Regions from separate parts of the Shewanella sp. 2_MG-2023 genome, predicted to be linked through region 1. Evidence: predicted binding sites of a transcription regulator. Region 1 holds the regulator's gene; each other region holds the start of a gene.
What was found. Region 1 encodes NrdR, which represses ribonucleotide reductase genes. Its sites were predicted from a motif close to AAACACNANATNTNGTGTTT; they were not measured.

Region 1 (6,770 bases):
TCTTGTGCCATCAATGGAAAAATATGTCCAGGTTGAACTAAGTCAGCCGCTTTAGCCTCTTTAGCCACTGCCGCTTGAACTGTCACTGCACGATCGTGAGCTGAAATACCTGTTGTTACACCGGTTGCCGCTTCAATTGACACGGTAAAGTTTGTCGAGAACTGAGCGTTATTATTGGTCACCATTAATGGCAAGTTTAGTTGCAGGCAACGCTCTTTAGTCATAGTTTGACAGATTAGACCACGGCCGTAAGTCGCCATAAAGTTAATTGCTTCTGGCGTTACCTTTTCGGCAGCCATAATCAAATCGCCTTCATTTTCTCTGTCTTCATCGTCCATCAAGATAACCATTTTACCTTGGCGAATGTCTTCGATGATCTCTTCTATACTATGTAGTGCCATGTTAAGACCTTTGTGTTGTTATTCCCGATATTTGCAATAAAGGGTAAAAATAGGGTTATCGCATAAATCCAGCGTTGGCGAGCATTTCCATAGTGACCCCACCACCTGAAGTTGTTGGCTTTTCAGGATTCATTAAGCGCTCTAAATAACGAGCAATCAAATCAACTTCAATGTTGACCTTATCACCCGCTTGTAATGCTGTAAGTGTTGTTTCAGATGCTGTATGCGGCACAATCGTTAATCGAAAGCGGTGCCCATCTATTTCATTCACTGTCAGACTAACGCCATCGATGGTAATTGAACCTTTATGAGCAATGTAATGAGCAAGCTCAGCTGGCGCCGCTAACCAAAATTCAATCGCTTTTCCGCGGACACTTCTTTGCTCAACAGCGGCTATGCCATCTACATGACCACTGACCATGTGACCGCCAAGGCGAGTTGTCGGCAATACCGCTTTTTCTAAATTAACTTTTTGACCAACGTGATAATTAGCAAAGCCTGTCAGTGCCACGGTTTCTGCCGAAATGTCAGCAACGTATCCGTCAGCAAGGCATTGGACCACGGTTAAACACACACCGTTAGTGGCAATACTATCGCCTAATTTCACATCAGATAAATCCAGATGACCACTTGCTACGTTTAGGCGTATATCATCACCTTTACGCTCGATTTTTCTTAATGTGCCTAAGGCTTCAATAATGCCGGTAAACATAATGACTCACTTGTATTAATTTCGGTTCAATTTAATCAACTTGGCCAGTGCTTGCTTATGCCAGCAATTACAGCCTATTTAAGCAAGTTGATTCTGCTAGAGACTAAATATCATACGTTGATCTGCACCTATGCGGCGCGAATCGACTAATTGTAGCTCAGGAATTTGTTCCATACTTTGATAGTCATTCAGTTGTAATAAATTACGCCCGTGACTACCTAAAATTTTCATTGCTTGATAAAGGTAGAGTTCATCAGCAAGCTTTGCATCTAACACGCTACCCGCAAGGGATGCGCCTGATTCAATCAAAACTGAGTTGCATTGTTTACCTAAGTAAGTAAATAACGCATGTAAATCAACGCGTCCATCTTCATTTGCGGCAATAGTGATACAACTAACATGATTGTTAAATTTTTCTCTTACTTCTGCGGCGTAGTCGACACAAGAAACCAACAGGATAGGCGATGGGATATCAAATAATTTGAATTCACTTGTTAGCCTTGCGCGGCTATCTAAAATCACCCTTAGAGGTTGTTGTAGATCTGCGGCCGAAACTGAGTTTTTCAAGCTGCCAAGTTGTTCATAACGCACATTCAATGATGGGTCATCAGCCAATACCGTTTCAACGCCTGTCACTAAGGCACAATGACGAGCGCGAAGCTTTTGAACATCAGCGCGCGCATCAGGTCCAGTGATCCATTTGGAAACACCATTTGAAAGCGCTGTTTTGCCATCAATACTGGCTGCCAGTTTAATCGTAACTCTAGGCAGGCCCGTGGTCATTTTCTTGGTGAAGCCTAAGTTTAATAGCTTAGCTTGCTCAGTTAGCAAACCTATGTCGACTTGAATGCCCGCTTCTTTTAATAAACGGATTCCATTGCCAGCCACTTGTGGGTTCGCATCCACTTCAGCAATCACAACCCGTTTAACCCCTGCCTCGATTAAGGCTAAAGCACAGGGCGGCGTTCGGCCATAATGACTGCACGGTTCAAGGGTGACATAAGCAGTAGCCGATGATAGTTTTGTTTGATTTTGCTTCGTCTGTACATCTTGAAGCGCATGAATTTCAGCATGTGGGCCACCCGCTTTAATATGGTACCCCTGACCAATAATGTGATCGTTTACAGCAATGACACAGCCAACATTTGGATTTGGACGCGTGGTATAGCGCCCTTTCTCTGCCAATGAAATGGCAAGGCTCATCATTTCAACATCAACTACTGACCACTGAGACATAGACACCTACTTGAAATAGCCGCAGCAAATGGCCTCTGCGGTATAAAAAATGGAAACAGGAATTACTTTTGTAATTTAGCGATGGCTTCGCCAAACTGTGAAACGTCTTCAAAGGCGCGATAAACAGACGCAAAACGTATGTACGCTACTTTATCTAATACCATCAATTGTTCCATCATCAGGTTGCCAATCATTGCAGAGTCAATCTCGCGCTCACCTGTACCACGTAAGGTAGATTTAATCTTAGATAGTGCTTGTTCAATTTGATCAATCGATACCGGACGTTTTTCAACCGCACGCAGCATACCGCCACGTAGCTTATCTTCATCAAACGGTTGACGGGTGCCATCTTGTTTAATGACCCGTGGCATGACTAATTCTGCACCTTCAAAGGTGGTAAAGCGTTCATGGCACAATGTACATTCCCGACGACGACGGACTTGATGGCCATCAGCCACAAGACGAGAATCAATCACTTTGGTATCTGTCGCGCTACAAAATGGGCAATGCATATTCGCTCCTGAAATAAAAATAAAATGGCCGTAAGCACAAAGTACTTACAGCCATTAAAGTTTATCCTATTTACTTTATAAGGTTAACCTTATCATTAAGATTATCCTACTTAGTTCATATGGATGATATGTCTAAGCTGATGTTGAAATGCTTGCTAATATTATTAAACAACATACAAGCATCTTTGCTAGACAAAAATGCAGCAGTACTCCTGTTAACAGCACTGCCTGTAAACAGTATTACCCGTAAACAGGATACTTAGCACATAACTCAAGCACTTGGTTTTTAACGCGCTCGATTGTACCTTCATTAGTGATATCATCTAACACATCACACATCCAGTTAGTCAGCTCAACAGATTCAGTTTCAGTAAAACCACGACGGGTGATTGCTGGAGAACCAATACGTAAACCAGAAGTAACAAATGGTGAACGTGGGTCATTTGGTACTGAGTTTTTGTTAACAGTGATGTTAGCTTTACCTAGCGCAGCATCGGCATCTTTACCTGTCATATCTTTGCTGATTAGATCTAGCAAGAATAAGTGGTTGTCTGTACCACCAGAAACCACATCATAACCACGCTCAATGAAGGTTTTTGCCATCACTTTAGCATTCGCAACAACTTGCTCTTGGTAAGTGGTGAACTCAGGATCTAGTGCCTCTTTAAATGCAACCGCTTTAGCAGCAATAACGTGCATTAAAGGACCACCTTGGCCACCAGGGAATACTGCCGAATTTAACTTTTTGTAAATGTCTTCATCATTCACAGCTGAAAGGATCAAACCACCACGAGGACCAGCAAGCGTTTTATGAGTTGTCGTTGTAACGACGTGAGCGTGTGGCAGTGGATTCGGGTAGATACCTGCAGCAACAAGACCAGCAACGTGCGCCATATCGACAAATAAGTAAGCACCTACTTTGTCAGCGATTTCGCGGAATTTACCCCAATCGATAATACCTGAATAAGCAGAAAAACCAGCAATGATCATTTTTGGTTTATGTTCAACGGCTAAACGTTCAACTTCAGCGTAATCAATCTTACCTGTGGTTTCATCGATACCGTACTGAACAGCATTATATAACTTGCCAGAAAAGCTAACGTGAGAACCATGAGTCAAGTGACCACCATGGGCTAAACTCATACCTAAAACAGTATCACCACCTTGAAGCAGTGCCATGAAAACAGCTGAGTTTGCTTGAGAACCAGAATGTGGTTGTACGTTAGCGTATGTAGCGCCGAATAATTCTTTTGCACGAGAAATAGCTAACTCTTCTGCAATATCCACATGCTCACAACCACCGTAATAACGCTTACCAGGGTAACCTTCTGCATACTTGTTAGTTAGCTGTGAACCTTGAGCTTCAAGAACACGTGGGCTGGTATAGTTTTCTGATGCGATTAATTCAATGTGCTCTTCTTGGCGACGAGTCTCATCTTCAATTGCTGCAAATAGTTGTGGATCATAATCTGCGATATTCATAGCTTTCTTTAGCATTGCTCACTCCAGCTGTTAATTCTTATAGTAGGGTTGCGCGGTATGATACAGCGCAATTGATCACAATCCCAGCATTTGAAACATGAAATTACTTGCAATTCATTATGAGTACCATTTGCCATCTATAAATTTTCAGCTGCAGCAGCTTTCAGTAATTGTATTTCATAGAAAAATCCAAATTAACTCTTAGTTTCATAACCTTGTGACAATTTTAAGAAAACTCTTTTCTAAAATATTAATCAGCAAAATATTTAAGCTCTACAGCTCAATTTATCACAAAAACTAGATAGTCTAATCTATGATACAGGCAATGATTTATCGGCTAATATTGATAAGTAAAGTGAATACTACTGCGACTTTCTGTTTCATCATTTCGATTGGCAATGGCCAAGTTTTCAATTCCGGTTAATGTGCCACTTCGATCGATACGTTCATGGTGAATACTGATACTCATAGTATTCGTTAAAGGAACATCGAGATAAACTTCATACCTATCACGTGCATCTTTAAAATCTAGGTCACTGACGTTTGGATTCCAATCACTGCTTCGATTAAACTCATTATCATCTATAGAGTCCCAGCGTTGACTTTGAAACTTAACCCCGAGCAACAATTGTTTATAATTCGCCTCTAGTGCTAATTTGGCAGTATGGCCTAAAGCATATCCATAGCCACCTTCCCAAAGCACCGATTTTGTCCCCCAAAAATGGCCTCCATTTTGGCGATAATCTTTTGTTGCAAAGGGTTTCACCATACTAAAATCACCAAACAGGTCGCCTCTGATACTTATCGAAACATCATCAACAAACCATTGCGTTCCAGCAGATACACCAATCACATTGATTGCAGCGTAAAAATCTTCCTCTTCATCTTGACCCAGACTGCTATATTCCAGCCCCATGGATGGGCCAATAAACCAAGTCTGGCGTCTATTTTCAGAATCTAATATGGTATTAACATCGCTCGTCCAGCCACCTAAAAAAATCGAAGAATCCATTTGCCAATCTTCAATCCCTTCGTTAGAAACCCCCAGTTCCATGTTTAAATCGACCTGGCTAGGTGTCGCAGATAAAGCATCATATTTTCCTTGAACGCTATCAACACTCGCCTCTAATCCCAATATTAAAGAAGTCGTAGAAATATCAGCCTGCTTTTTGCTGGAGTACATTGCACCTGTATAGATGTTGAACGTATCCTTGGCGTATGTTCGATTAAACCGTTGTGGGTTATCATAACCAAACCAACCTTTAATGGTTTTAGCCGGATTAAAAACACTACTAAAAGCCGTTGGAACCCAACCTTGTTTTGAATCTAACATTTCAGATATTTGAAATAAGCTTTCACCCAATACTGCACCACCAAATGTTGTAACGATTTGATCATTCACACTTACCACTTCTTTATATTCAGCAAAGACTTCCCAGACTGCCGATGCGATAAAATTACCCGCCATAGATTCATAATAATTAAAGTTATAATTACGAAACGCTTGATAATACAGTGCGCCAGCATAGGTATGCCCCCAATTCATGCCTACCTTGTTGTCATCAAGTTTCCAAGCATCAGTTGTCACAATTCTATCTGCAAAATATTGCCCTGCATTGCCTTCAATTTCGTAATCAAAATCTCCTTCCATACTTTCTTCACTGGTCAGGTAAAGTACCTCGCCAATGACTAATACCGTAGAAATTTCAATTAATGCTCCCCACCAGTCTTTATCTATTAGCTCAGTATCTGTGATAAGAGTTTCACCTTTTTGTAAATCAGGCCCACTAATACTTCTAATGTCTTTTCCTGCAGTGATAGAGCTTATGACTAAACCTGATGGCTCATAATTAAGTTGATTAACTTCATTTGAATATGATTGATTAACTGCTGAATAAAAGGATTTATCTGAACTTTCATCTTTGCTGTTAATGGCGAAAACAGCGGTTGGTTGGTCTTTTTCAATGAATAAAGACCTGTATTCTTTTGCTTGGAGTTCTTGGGCATTAACTTGACTACACAAGCAGAATATTGAAACAGAAAACAACGAATTACATAGTAATATTCTCTTTAAAGCCTTCCTTTGTATCGTGCTCACTTTAATCCCTTAACATATTTTGAAAAATTAACCTGATATCACCAACAATCAGTGATTGTCCCTCTTTCTATCCATAAATCGGGTTGTTACAACTATGTTGTAGACGATTATTACTTTATTCGGTTGTTTTTGTTAAGTAGTTTTTTGACCTATCGGTGTGGAATAAACCTTCAATGACAAAAGTTCGATTTTCAGTTACGGCGAGATTGAAGTAGAATTAATTAAATTTCCTAGTCCGAATCTTAGTCAAAGAGATATAAATATGGCTCAGTTTGTATATAGCATGCTTAGAGTGGGCAAGATTGTTCCACCTAAAAAACAAATCCTTA
Region 2 (6,770 bases), on a different contig from region 1:
AAAATATCGTAGGCTTGATCGTGACATTCTTTAGCGATTTCGCCCATTTCAGGATCATCTTTACCACCTTGCATGATATTCACTATGTGCTGCGTACTATTTAAGTGCAATGCTTCATCGCGAGCAATTAAGCGAATAATCTTAGCATTACCTTCCATCAACTTACGTTCCGCGAAAGCAAATGAACAGGCAAAACTGACATAGAAACGAATCGCTTCTAAAGCGTTGACTGACATCATGCACAGGTAAAGTGATTTTTTAAGGATACGAGAGCTAACAGCTATCTCTTTACCATTAATGGTGTGCGTGCCTTCACCATGCAGATTGAATACTTGAGTTAACTCAATGAGGTCATCATAGTACTGAGCAATATCACCAGCACGTTTCAGAATTTCTTCGTTCACAACGATATCGTCAAATACAACCGAAGGATCGTTAACGATGTTACGAATAATATGGGTATACGAACGTGAGTGAATGGTTTCTGAGAATGACCAAGTTTCAATCCAAGTTTCTAATTCAGGTAACGACACTAACGGCAAAAGGGCAACGTTTGGTGAACGGCCTTGAATAGAATCAAGTAACGTTTGGTATTTAAGGTTTGAGATGAAAATGTGCTTTTCATGCTCAGGCAAACTTTGATAATCGATTTTATCTTTACTTACATCTACTTCTTCTGGGCGCCAGAAAAAAGATAATTGCTTTTCAATTAACTTTTCAAAAACTTCATATTTTTGTTGATCGTAACGCGCAACATTAACTGATTGGCCCATGAACATTGGTTCGTTCATTGGATTGTTCGGTGTTTGACAAAAAGTAGAGTAAGCCATTTATATATCCCAAAAAAGCGGGGAAAGCCCCCGCAATTATATGCTAATTATTGATTAAATTTTACAAGCGCCGCCGGCACAATCGTCATCTTCTTTTTCGACTACAGTAATGTCGTCTAAGTTGTCTGATGCACCATCACGAGTGTTGTGATAGTAAAGGGTTTTTACCCCTAACTTGTAGGCTGTAAGCAAATCTTTAAGCAAGGTTTGCATTGGTACTTTTTGACCGTCAAAGCGAGTAGGGTCGTAGTTAGTGTTGGCGGAAATTGCTTGGTCGATAAACTTCTGCATAATCCCGACTAATTCTAAATAACCGTTATTGTTCGGCATATTCCAAAGCAATTCGTACTGATGCTTAAGCTCATCAAAATCTGGTACTACTTGCTTTAACTGACCGTCTTTACTTGCTTTAACGCTGATTAATCCACGTGGTGGTTCAATACCGTTGGTCGCGTTAGAAATCTGCGAAGAGGTTTCTGAAGGCATCAATGCTGACAACGTTGAGTTACGTAAACCGTACTCTTTAATGTCGCTACGTAATCCTTCCCAATCCATGTGTAATGGTTCATCACAGATTTTGTCTAAGTCACGTTTGTAAGTATCAATTGGCAAGATACCTTCTGCATAAGTCGTTTCGTTAAATAACGGACATGCACCTTGCTCTTTGGCTAAGTTCATTGACGCTTTCAATAAGTAGAATTGAATTGCTTCAAAGGTTTTGTGAGTCAAGTTGTTACCTGAGCCATCAGAATATTTCATGCCATTCTTTGCTAAGTAATTTGCAAAGTTAATTACACCTATACCTAGCGTACGACGATTCATTGAACCAAGTTGCGCAGAGATAATTGGGTAATCTTGGTAATCGAGTAAGTTATCCAAAGCACGAACGGCTAAATCAGCTAAAGGCTCTAGCTCTGATAAATCATTGATTGCGCCAAGGTTTAGCGCTGAAAGAGTACAAAGGGCAATTTCACCATTTGGATCTTCAATGTTTTTCATTGGCTTAGTTGGCAAGGCAATTTCTAAACAAAGGTTAGATTGTTTGATTGGTGCAACTTTCGGATCAAACGGGCTGTGGGTATTACAATGGTCAACATTTTGAATGTAGATACGGCCAGTGGAAGCACGTTCTTGCATCATTAGTGAAAATAATTCAACTGCTTTAATCTCTTTACGACGAATGCTAGTGTCAGCTTCATACTGCAAATAAAGGCGTTCAAACTCAACTTGGTCAGCAAAGAATGCATCGTACAAACCAGGGACATCAGATGGGCTGAATAAGCTGATGTTTTGTGACTTAATTAAACGCTGATACATCAGCTTGTTTAATTGCACACCATAATCAAGGTGACGAACACGGTTATCGTCAACACCACGGTTATTTTTCAGTACCAGCAGAGATTCAACTTCTAGATGCCAAATTGGGTAGAACAAGGTTGCTGCACCGCCACGGACACCGCCTTGAGAACATGACTTAACGGCTGTTTGGAAATATTTGTAAAATGGTAAGCAACCAGTGTGGAATGCTTCTCCACCACGAATTGGGCTTCCTAATGCACGAATACGCCCAGCGTTAATACCAATACCAGCACGTTGGCTAACGTATTTAACGATTGAAGAGGCTGTAGCATTGATTGAATCTAAGCTGTCATCACATTCAATTAATACACAAGAGCTGAACTGACGAGTCGGCGTACGTACACCAGCCATAATCGGCGTAGGTAATGAAATCTTAAAAGTAGAAACCGCATCATAAAAGCGCTTGATGTAGTCAAGGCGGGTTTCTTTTGGATACTTAGCGAATAAACATGCAGCGACCAAAATATAAAGGAACTGGGCACTCTCGTATATTTCGTTAGTCACACGGTTTTGTACTAGATACTTACCTTCTAACTGCTTAACTGCAGCATATGAAAAGTTCATATCACGCCAATGATCCATATAGCCGTCAAGAATGGTTAATTCTTCAGCTGTGTAGTCTTCAACGATGTGCTTATCGTATTTACCGATTTCTACTAAACGGTTAACTTGGTCGACTAACTTTGGAGGCTCAAATTGGCCAAAGGCTTTTTTACGAAGATGGAAAACAGCTAAGCGTGCAGCAAGAAATTGATAATCTGGCGATTCTGGAGAAATTAAATCCGCAGCGGCTTTAATAATAGTTTCATGAATAGCTTCAGTTGGAATACCATCAAAAAACTGCAGGTGTGATCGTAATTCTACTTCAGAGACTGATACGTTATTCAGTCCTTTTGCTGCCCATTCGATAACGCGATGAATTTTGTCTAAATCGATTGTTTCGCGCTCGCCACTACGTTTAGTGACTGTCATATTGCTGTTCATTAAAAAGAGACCTTGGTTCTATATTTATTGGTGTAATTTATTATTTGGATCTTGTTTAACCGTACTGCTTACGATCGCCAATAAATCACATTACGTTCCCTTGTAAGTCGATCATCCAAAAGCATTTACAACATTAAATTTACAAAAATACTAGTGATACAGCGAGATACTGAGCTTTTTAAGCTAGTGTCTCGTGGTGATGTCATACACAAGATATGGTGTTTTTAAATTTGATACATACAAGATAGTGAGGTTGGCGTACTTTTGCAAGCAAGATTTTACTGAATAACTTGTGGATATCTTATGTATAGTGAAACAAGTTAGTAAAAGCTAACCTGCTAACGCAAATTACGCTTTGAATAATTAGGTTAGGTTAAATTTTGAACGAAGAACGAGTTCGGTTTGATCGCTACAATATTCAGCGATCAATTGTTTTGTTGAAAAAATAGTTTGATCTTTATAGAAAGGTTTTGCTAAGCCAAACTGGTATTATTTAATTCATTAAAACACTGTCAAAAATAGTCTTAAATACGGTAAGCGAATTAAATAGCCCCCTAGTTTTAGAGAAGAATGTTTAGAGAACAGTATTTAGAAAGTATTGCTGGAGTGCAGGAACTGATTCGAATTCAAGTTGGCTTGGCCATTGTGACGGTGTATCAGATTCAGACAAATAGCCCCACAATGCCGTCCCACCAATCATACCTGCTTTTTCTGCCGCGACTAAGTCACGCTCAGCGTCACCAAGGTATAAGATCTGCTCTGGTAGACAGTCAATTTGTTGAGCGGCTAATAGCATTGGCGCAGTATGTGGTTTTGGATATTGAGTTGAGTCACCGCTAATTACCGTTTTGGCCCTTTTAGTCAGCCCTAAAGCACAGACTAGAGGGCGAGTAAACTTAGCTTGCTTATTAGTTACGATCCCAAATGGGATATTATGACTATCTAATAAAGTGAGGAAGGCTTCGAACCCTTGAAATAATTTCGCTTTCTCACCATTGACTAGTTTGTAGTAGGCCAATAAGGATTGTTGAATTTCAAATTGAGATGCTTCATCAAGGTGTGGCACTCCGGCTTTAACCAGTGCCAAACTTCCATGAGAAGCTGAGTAACGTAATTCATCAACGCTTTTAGACTCAATGCCGCGTTCTTGTAGGCTTAAATTTAATGCATGAATCAAATCTGGGGCGGTATCAGCAAGAGTACCATCTAAATCAAACAACACTGCTTTAATCGAATTCATACATCCCTTAGATACGTAATCGACACTTTATCAATGAGCAAAACGGATTAGCACTCTTTGTCAAAGCTAATTCTACCAACGAAGCATTTTGCCTCTGGCAGCACCGTATTTGATGCTACCCATGAAAACTATTAATTAGTCAGCCACTTTTTGAGTGGCAATCATATAATTAACGTCAACTTTATTAGTGTACTTATATACACCCGATAATGGGTTATGGGTAATGCCTAGGGCATCACGACAAATTAAATCTGTTTTATCCACTAAATTTATTAACTCAGATGGTTTAATAAACTTACTGTGATCGTGTGTGCCGACTGGCAGCATTTTTAATACATATTCAGCACCTACAATGGCTTGTATATAAGACATCATATTGCGGTTAATGGTTGAGAAGAACACATAACCTTCAGGTTTTACCATGTCACAACAGGCTTGAATCACAGATAATGGGTCAGGGACGTGCTCAAGCATCTCCATACAAGTGACAACATCGTATTTAGCAGGGTTTGCACCAGCATGCTCTTCAGCTGTCATTGTGTCGTAATCCACTGTCACGCCTGTTTCTAATGCATGCAGCTTTGCCACTTCTATTTGGGCTTCACCCATATCAAGCCCAGTCACTTTCGCGCCTATTTTTGCCATGCTTTCAGACAAAATGCCACCACCGCAACCAATATCAACGACTGTTTTACCAAACAAACCACCACAGGTTTGGTCGATATAATTTAATCGCAATGGGTTCAGCAAATGTAAAGGTTTAAAGTCACCATTTGGATCCCACCAAGACTCAGCCATATTGGCAAATTTTTCGATTTCTTGATGATCAACATTTTGTTGAGTGGTGTGTTCTTGATTCGACATTGCAAGGACCCATGATTTATTAGTGATTATTGCATGCATTATAACCATCCGTTGCAATAAACATAGTGAGATGAAACAAGATTCATTTCTAGTTGGTTATATATTCAACACTATTTGTAGATAAAAAGGACATCCGATATTTGTTAAACCATTTTCGTAATTTAAATAGTAGAGAAACCTAAACAATATTGACTTATTCTTGCTGTTTTTATTCAGTTTTTCACTTGCTTTAACTTTTCGTTGTCCTAGGGTCTAGCCACTTTTTATATCTGTGTTAGAATGCCAAATCACGTTTTTGAGCTACACAATAAAATGGAATAATTATTGTGCGCTAATTTTAGGGGAACGAGCAGTTTATGACTGATCTGGCATCATCAATTTCGCCAATTAACATCGAAGACGAACTAAAAAATTCTTATTTAGATTATGCAATGAGTGTAATCGTAGGTCGTGCATTACCCGACGTTCGTGACGGTTTAAAACCGGTTCACCGTCGTGTGCTTTTTGCAATGAACGAATTAAAGAACGACTTTAATAAGCCTTATAAAAAATCAGCTCGTGTTGTTGGTGACGTAATCGGTAAGTATCACCCACATGGTGACTCTGCTGTATACGATACAATCGTACGTATGGCTCAGCCATTCTCTATGCGTTATACGCTTGTTGACGGCCAAGGTAACTTTGGTTCAGTTGATGGCGATTCTGCAGCAGCAATGCGTTATACAGAAATTCGCATGGAAAAATTGGCTCATTCATTATTAGCCGATTTAGAAAAAGAAACAGTAGATTATGTACCTAACTATGATGGTACTGAGTTTATTCCTGCTGTACTACCAACGCGTGTACCGACATTATTAATTAATGGTTCTTCTGGTATCGCTGTTGGTATGGCAACCAATATACCTCCTCACAACATTTCTGAAGTGATCGGTGGTTGCTTAGCGTTAATTGAAGAGCCAAGTCTTTCAATTGAACAGCTAATGGAACACATTCCAGGTCCTGACTTCCCAACAGCAGCGTCTATCAATGGCCGTAAAGGTATCATTGATGCATACAAAACTGGCCGTGGCCGTGCTGTTATGCGCTCAAAAGCTGCAGTTGAAGAAGAGAATGGCCGTGAACGTATTATCGTTACTGAAATTCCTTATCAGGTTAACAAAGCGCGTTTGATTGAAAAAATCGCTGAGCTTGTAAAAGATAAGAAAATAGAAGGTATCAGTGGCTTACGCGACGAGTCTGATAAAGACGGTATGCGTATTGTTATTGAAATTAAACGTGGTGAAGTTGGCGAGGTTGTACTTAATAACCTATACGCTCAAACTCAAATGCAGTGCTCTTTTGGTATTAACATGGTTGCGTTGACAAATGGTCAACCAAAACTGTTTAACTTAAAAGAAATGCTTGAGTGTTTCATCCTTCACCGCCGTGAAGTCGTTACACGTAGAACCGTATTTGAATTACGTAAAGCACGTGAACGTGCACATATCCTAGAA
Region 3 (6,770 bases), on a different contig from region 1:
AGCGTAAATCTAACTCGAGTTGGTGATAATCAGCCGTCATATAGGTGCACAATTGATAAAAGGCTTTGTTGTGGTCCTTTTCTCTAAGGTGAGCGAGCTCGTGTATCACCACCATTCTTAATAATGGTTCTGGCACATATTTAAGTCTTGATGAAATTCGTATTTCATTCTTGGCTTTAACCTTGTTACCTTGAACGCGATTTGCATAGGTGTGAAGTCCCAAAGCTTGATGACTTAAACTAATTTTTTCATCAAAAATGACTTTCGATATAGGGTCAGACTGCTTTAAAAATTGCTGTTTAAACTCCATAGCATAGTCATATAAGGCTTTATCGGTACGTATGTCATGGATAGTTGGATATCGACTTAGTAGCAGGTTTTCGAGGGTGTCATTTTCAATATGACGTTTAACTTGTTCAATGGTGCTGGCTGAATAACCATTAAGGTATTTTAACTGGGCTTGCTGTTTTTGCTTTGCTTGCACATCTTTACTGGTTACAAGGCCTGCTAAGGTATCTTTTGCGGCTGCAACTTTAGCCGAGCTGGTTTTTACAGCCATTTTAGGCGGCGCTTTACGAGCGGGTTTGTCTGCTAGATTTTTGGGTGCTTTTTTTGAGCTCATAGCTTGTTAGTTTGCCCAATGGAATATGGTTAATTAGCGGATAAAACTAAGCCTACCAATTCATCTTAATGTTTTCATCAAATTGATGATTAAGGAAATCGATAGGCTTATTGTTTACGTAAGCTTAAGTCGGTATTTGACTTAAACTTTACCGTACATACGACGGTTTTGCTGTGCGTATGCAGCATCAAATGCAGCCATTTGCACGCGCTTAAGACCAAGAGTTTCTAAATCCGCTTGAGGCGGGTTACGTTTTAACTCTTCTTTAATAATAACAGGGCTAATAATGCTCACTGGTAAATCAGTGATTTGAATCGCTGATTCTAATTTAAAGCTGGTAGCAGAACCTGCAAATTTACCTTTTTGTTCACGTTCAATGATGACGATTTCGTCAACTTTGTAGTCTTCCATTAACTTGTGGAAAGCAAAGTGAAACTCACGAATAGATTCTGTTTCAGCAGATTTAGAAATGCTGAAAGAGATTTGACGACATTCAGGTACATTGAATGTTTCAACTTCGTAAGTTAATAAGCTAATGATGGCTTCGCCACCTTTTAATTCCACGCCACAAATTTTCATGTTTCACCTTACTTTTGAACTAGTTTGTTTTGCCTAACAGAGCATATGCTTCATTAGGCTTAAATGGGTTTAATCTTCGCCAAGCTCTTGTTCATCATCTTGAACAATTGAGTTATCGTTTTCTAAAATTTTGGCTGGCTTTGCCTTACGGCGCATTGGCGCGTCACCAATATCAACACCTGTAATAAAACGCTTATCGCGTTTGGGTGCTGTTTTAGGTTTATTCGCTGTGCTACGCTTTTTGTTCGATGCTTTAACATCGGCAGTTTTCGCATTGTTACTGCCAGCTTTTGGCTTGTCTTTTAAGCCTTTGAATTTGCCTTGTAGACCTTCAATGGTCGAGAAGTCAAAGTTCTTACGTAAGAATACTTGGATCTTTTTAAAGCTTTCCCAGTCTTTAGGGCCAACTAATGAGATCGCATCACCTTTAGCGCCAGCTCGGCCAGTTCGGCCAATGCGGTGAACATACTCTTCGGCAAATTTTGGCATGTCAAAGTTAATCACTAATGACACGTTTAATAAATCTAACCCGCGCGATGCAACGTCAGTGGTCACCAAAATTTTTTGTTGGCCACGGCTGAATTTATCCATAATCTGATTACGGGCAGATTGATTTAAGTCACCACTTAATGCCGCCGTTTCTAAACCTTCTTCTGCAAGCAGTTTAGCTAATCTATCGGTATCAGAGCGGGTCGCAGTGAAAATTATCACCTGCTTGTGTTGTTCATTTTTCAACACATGTTGTAGTAGCGCTTGTTTATGATCTAAGTGATCAACCAAGAACACGCGCTGGTTAATGTCTTTATGTTCGTTATGTGATGCACCAATAGCGACATGACTTGGTGTTTTCAATAAGGTTGCCGCGATATCATTGATATGATCGTGATCAAGCGTTGCTGAAAACATCAGTGTTTGTCTGCGTTTGTGGTCGGCTGCTTCATTGATGGCTTTTAATTGCGGCGCAAAACCTAAATCAAGCATGCGATCGGCTTCATCAAGAATTAGCAATTCTAGTCCATTAAGGTACAGGTGACGTTGTGCTAGATGATCTGCAATACGACCAGGCGTTGCCACAATAAAATGTGGGTCACGAGATAATGACTTTGCTTGATCGTTAAAGTTTTCGCCGCCTAAAATGCTCACTGCTTTATATTGTGTGTTTGCCACCAATAAACGCAGTTGACCATAAACTTGTTGGGCAAGTTCTCGAGTCGGCAGTAATATGAGCACACGCGGATCTTTTTTAGATAAGGCCTTTGTTGATATTACGCGCTGCAAAGCAGGTAATAAAAATGCCAGGGTTTTACCTGAACCGGTTTTTGAAGATGCCATTAAATCTTTACCCGCTAGGGCAATCGGCAGGGCTTGCTGCTGAATTTCAGTTGGCTCAGAAATGCCCATATGCTTTAGACTTTCAAGTAAGCGTTTGTCTAAAGAAAAATCGGTAAATAACAAAGGTAAATCCCCTAAAAAATGATAGCCAGATATTATAACGTGTAAGCCTGAGATAGCCAACAGCTTAAGCCTCAGTTATGCTGAGTATTAGCATTTTAATTTCAATGTATTTTTAAGGATGTAAACAAACATGTCAGATGTACCCAAGGATCAGCCTAACACTAAACAATTACGAATTGGTGTAGCGTTAGGCAGTGGTGCGGCTAAAGGTTGGGCCCACATTGGGGTATTAAAAGAACTTGCTGAAATGGGTGTGCATCCAGATAAAGTGGCCGGTTGTTCAGTAGGGGCATTGGTCGGTGCAGCGTACGCCAATGATCATCTCGATGAGTTAGAAGGTTGGGTTCGAGGTTTTTCAAGCTGGGATGTACTTGGTCTAATGGATTTAAGCTGGCGCAAAGGCGGTTTAATTAGTGGTGAGAAGGTGTTTGATGTTTTGGCTGGTCGTATTGGTGAGCTAAGTATTGAGCAACTGAAAAAACCTTTTTCGGCGGTAGCGACTGATTTATATTCAGGTCAAGAAATTTGGTTTAAAGAAGGTGATTTACGCCATGCTGTCAGAGCTTCTTGCTCAATGCCAGGCTTTTTACCGCCAGTGCAATTACAAGATCGTTGGTTAGTTGATGGTGCTGTGGTGAATCCTGTTCCTGTATCAATGTGCCGTGCAATGGATGTTGATGTGGTGATTGCCGTTGATTTAAATGGTCACCGCCGTAATAGCATGCACATGTTGCCACAGCAGATGAAAAGCCGAGCTCCGACTGCACTAGAAAAGCAGCAGCAAGAAGGCGCTGAACCAGAGTCCGCTTTTATGGATATTTTAGGTAAGGGTAAAGAGTACATCGCAGGTTTGTCTGAAAAGTTTTCTATGTCGACTAAATCACACCCTGGGATGATTGCTGTGATGTCTCAGTCAATGGACATTTTAGAACAACGCCATAAACGCGCACGGTTAATGGGCGATCCCCCCGATGTGTGTTTAGTGCCACAGTTAGCAGATATCGGTACGATGGAGTTTCACCGTGCAGCTGAAGCGATAGAAGCTGGCAGACAATCTGTTCGTCAAACTGCGCATTTAATCAACTCTGCATTAGGCCGATAACGGTTTTCAATTCCATGGTCAAGCTTTGTCTGTCTAAACAGTGCAGAGCTTGGCAGTAATATTTTTCATTTCTCACCTCGTCAGTTAAATATGATCTAGATCATAGATTTCTAGTCTCCATTATTGCTTAATACACCATATCTAGTGTTTATTGGTTTTTTGTTGTGGATATATAGTGTTTATATCCTGTGCATAAATGGAGTAAAAGTAATGCCTGTAGTAATTAAAAGGGACGGTTGTCGGACTTTATTTGATGAGTCTAGAATTAAGGATGCCATTGTTGCTGCGATGGAAACTGCTACAGGTAGTGCTGATAGTGATTACGCTGAAACTGTTGCTTGTGTGATTAGAGATCAAGTCTCAGACAAGCAAGAAGTTGACATTCACCACCTACAAGGTCTGGTAGAAAACTTATTAATGGAAGGGCCTCACAAAGAAGTGGCTCGTCATTATATTGAGTATCGCCATGATCGCGATATTTGTCGTGAAGCAAAAAGTAAACTTAACTGCGAAATTCGTGGTTTAGTTGAACAAAGCGACAGCTCTATTCTAAATGAAAATGCCAATAAAGACGCGAAAGTGATTCCAACACAACGTGACTTATTAGCCGGTATTGTGGCTAAGCATTATGCTAAATCGCACCTATTACCAAAAGATATTGTGGCTGCTCATGAATCAGGCCAACTGCATTACCATGATTTAGATTACGCACCTTTTTTCCCAATGTTTAACTGCATGCTGATTGATTTAGCGGGCATGATGACCCATGGCTTTAAAATGGGTAATGCTGAGATTGATACACCAAAATCAATTTCAACAGCGACCGCTGTGACAGCGCAGATTATTGCTCAAGTGGCTAGCCACATCTATGGCGGCACCACGATTAACCGCATTGACGAAGTGTTAGCTGAGTTTGTGCAAAAAAGTTACCAAAAGCAATTAGTGATTGGTAAAGAGTGGGGCGTAAGCGATGTTGAAGCTTTTGCCATGGCGCAAACTGAAAAAGAATGTCATGACGCATTCCAGTCTTTAGAGTATGAAGTGAACACATTGCATACTGCAAATGGTCAAACGCCATTTGTAACTTTTGGATTTGGTTTAGGCACAAGCTGGGAATCACGTTTAATTCAAAAGTCGATTCTTACTGTGCGTATGGCAGGTTTAGGTAAAAACCGTAAAACTGCTGTATTCCCTAAGCTTGTGTTCGCCATTCGTGATGGTGTTAACCATAAAGCGACTGATAGTAATTACGATGTGAAGAAGCTGGCTTTAGAATGCGCAACAATGCGCATGTATCCAGACATTCTTAACTATGAACAAGTTGAGCGTGTTACGGGTTCATTCAAAACTCCTATGGGTTGTCGTTCTTTCTTAGGCACTTACGAAGAAAATGGCGAGCTTATCCATGAAGGCCGTAACAACTTAGGTGTGGTTAGTCTTAACCTACCAAGAATTGCCATAGAAGCTAAAGGCGATGAAAAAGCATTCTTCGCCTTACTTGATGAAAGAATGACATTGGCTCGTAAAGCATTAGATACCCGCATTGCTCGTCTTGTTGGAGTTAAAGCACGTGTTGCGCCAATTCTTTATATGGAAGGTGCTTGTGGTGTTCGCTTAAAAGCGGATGATGATATTTCTGAAATTTTCAAAAATGGCCGTGCGTCTATTTCATTAGGCTACATCGGTCTTCATGAAACGATTAATGCATTATATGGCACAGAAGAGCATGTATTCGACAGTGAGCTTTTACGCACTAAAGCTGTTGAAATTATCAATGTGATGAAGCGTGCTACAGAATCATGGAAAGCAGAAACGGGTTATGGCTTTAGCTTATACAGTACACCAAGTGAGAACTTGTGTAGCCGTTTCTGTCAGTTAGATGCAAAACAGTTTGGTGTGGTTGAAGGTGTGACTGATAAAGGTTATTACACCAATAGCTTCCATTTAGATGTTGAAAAGAAAGTTAACCCATACGATAAAATTGATTTTGAATTACCGTACCCAGAAATCACTAACGGTGGCTTTATTTGTTACGGTGAGTTCCCTAACATGCAACACAACATTGAAGCATTAGAGAACGTTTGGGATTACAGCTATAGCCGTGTGCCATATTACGGCACTAACACACCGATTGATGAGTGTTATGACTGTGGTTTTGTAGGCGAGTTTAACTGTACTAGTAAAGGGTTTGTGTGTCCTAAATGTGGCAACCATGAACCAAGCCGTGTATCTGTAACACGTCGTGTATGTGGTTATTTAGGTAGCCCTGATGCAAGACCGTTTAACTATGGTAAACAAGAAGAAGTGAAGCGCCGCGTTAAGCATATCTAGTCGCGTCATTGAGTTAACATAGAATCAAATAAGGCGCTGATTAGCGCCTTATTTATTTGAAAGGTAAGTGTTATGAATTTTCATCAGTATTATCCAGTCGATGTGATAAACGGTCCCGGAACGCGCTGCACTTTGTTTGTATCGGGTTGCGAACATCAATGTCGCGGTTGTTATAACCAATCGACTTGGGATCCGCGTTCAGGTCATGAAGTGGATAAGCCAATGGAAGATCAAATCATTGCTGATTTAAATGACACTAGAATCAAACGTCGTGGATTATCTTTGTCAGGCGGCGACCCATTATTCCCTGCAAACTTAACCGCTATCTTGTCTTTGGTTAAACGAGTTAAAGCTGAATGCCCTGATAAAGATATTTGGCTTTGGAGTGGTTATAAACTGGATGAGATGTCACTGAAACAGCAACAAATATTGTCGTATGTTGACGTATTGGTTGATGGAAAATTTGAACAAGATTTAGCTGATCCAAGCCTTAAATGGCGGGGTAGTTCAAACCAAGTTATCCATGACATGAGTTCGCTTATTGCTGTTGGTTAACTTTTGGTATTGGCTTGTTAATTGTCATGAGCGAGCTTTTAAAACTCATTTTTAATGCTCTTATTTAACAACTTCAATAACTGCGACACGAACAATCAGAGTTGTCCTCGCCAATAATTACGTTGT

Region 2: nrdA (class 1a ribonucleoside-diphosphate reductase subunit alpha) is a predicted target of NrdR. The motif match lies at 3,378-3,397, and genes of this name have one in related genera.
Region 3: nrdD (anaerobic ribonucleoside-triphosphate reductase) is a predicted target of NrdR. The motif match lies at 3,889-3,908, and genes of this name have one in related genera.

What each region holds. Positions count from the first base shown of each region.
Region 1 is NZ_JAUOSO010000003.1:34,122-40,891, forward strand. It holds gene ribBA (bifunctional 3,4-dihydroxy-2-butanone-4-phosphate synthase/GTP cyclohydrolase II) at 1-401, opposite strand, end outside; gene Q4600_RS04120 (riboflavin synthase) at 457-1,113, opposite strand; gene ribD (bifunctional diaminohydroxyphosphoribosylaminopyrimidine deaminase/5-amino-6-(5-phosphoribosylamino)uracil reductase RibD) at 1,210-2,355, opposite strand; gene nrdR (transcriptional regulator NrdR) at 2,412-2,861, opposite strand; gene glyA (serine hydroxymethyltransferase) at 3,102-4,358, opposite strand; gene Q4600_RS04140 (DUF3943 domain-containing protein) at 4,681-6,441, opposite strand; gene ettA (energy-dependent translational throttle protein EttA) at 6,704-6,770, shown strand, end outside.
Region 2 is NZ_JAUOSO010000012.1:123,226-129,995, reverse strand. It holds gene nrdB (class Ia ribonucleoside-diphosphate reductase subunit beta) at 1-830, opposite strand, end outside; gene nrdA (class 1a ribonucleoside-diphosphate reductase subunit alpha) at 885-3,173, opposite strand; gene Q4600_RS13360 (HAD family hydrolase) at 3,748-4,413, opposite strand; gene ubiG (bifunctional 2-polyprenyl-6-hydroxyphenol methylase/3-demethylubiquinol 3-O-methyltransferase UbiG) at 4,549-5,277, opposite strand; gene gyrA (DNA gyrase subunit A) at 5,634-6,770, shown strand, end outside.
Region 3 is NZ_JAUOSO010000008.1:133,930-140,699, forward strand. It holds gene Q4600_RS10060 (M48 family metallopeptidase) at 1-559, opposite strand, end outside; gene Q4600_RS10065 (DUF3010 family protein) at 764-1,201, opposite strand; gene Q4600_RS10070 (DEAD/DEAH box helicase) at 1,271-2,656, opposite strand; gene rssA (patatin-like phospholipase RssA) at 2,787-3,758, shown strand; gene nrdD (anaerobic ribonucleoside-triphosphate reductase) at 3,969-6,089, shown strand; gene nrdG (anaerobic ribonucleoside-triphosphate reductase-activating protein) at 6,162-6,644, shown strand.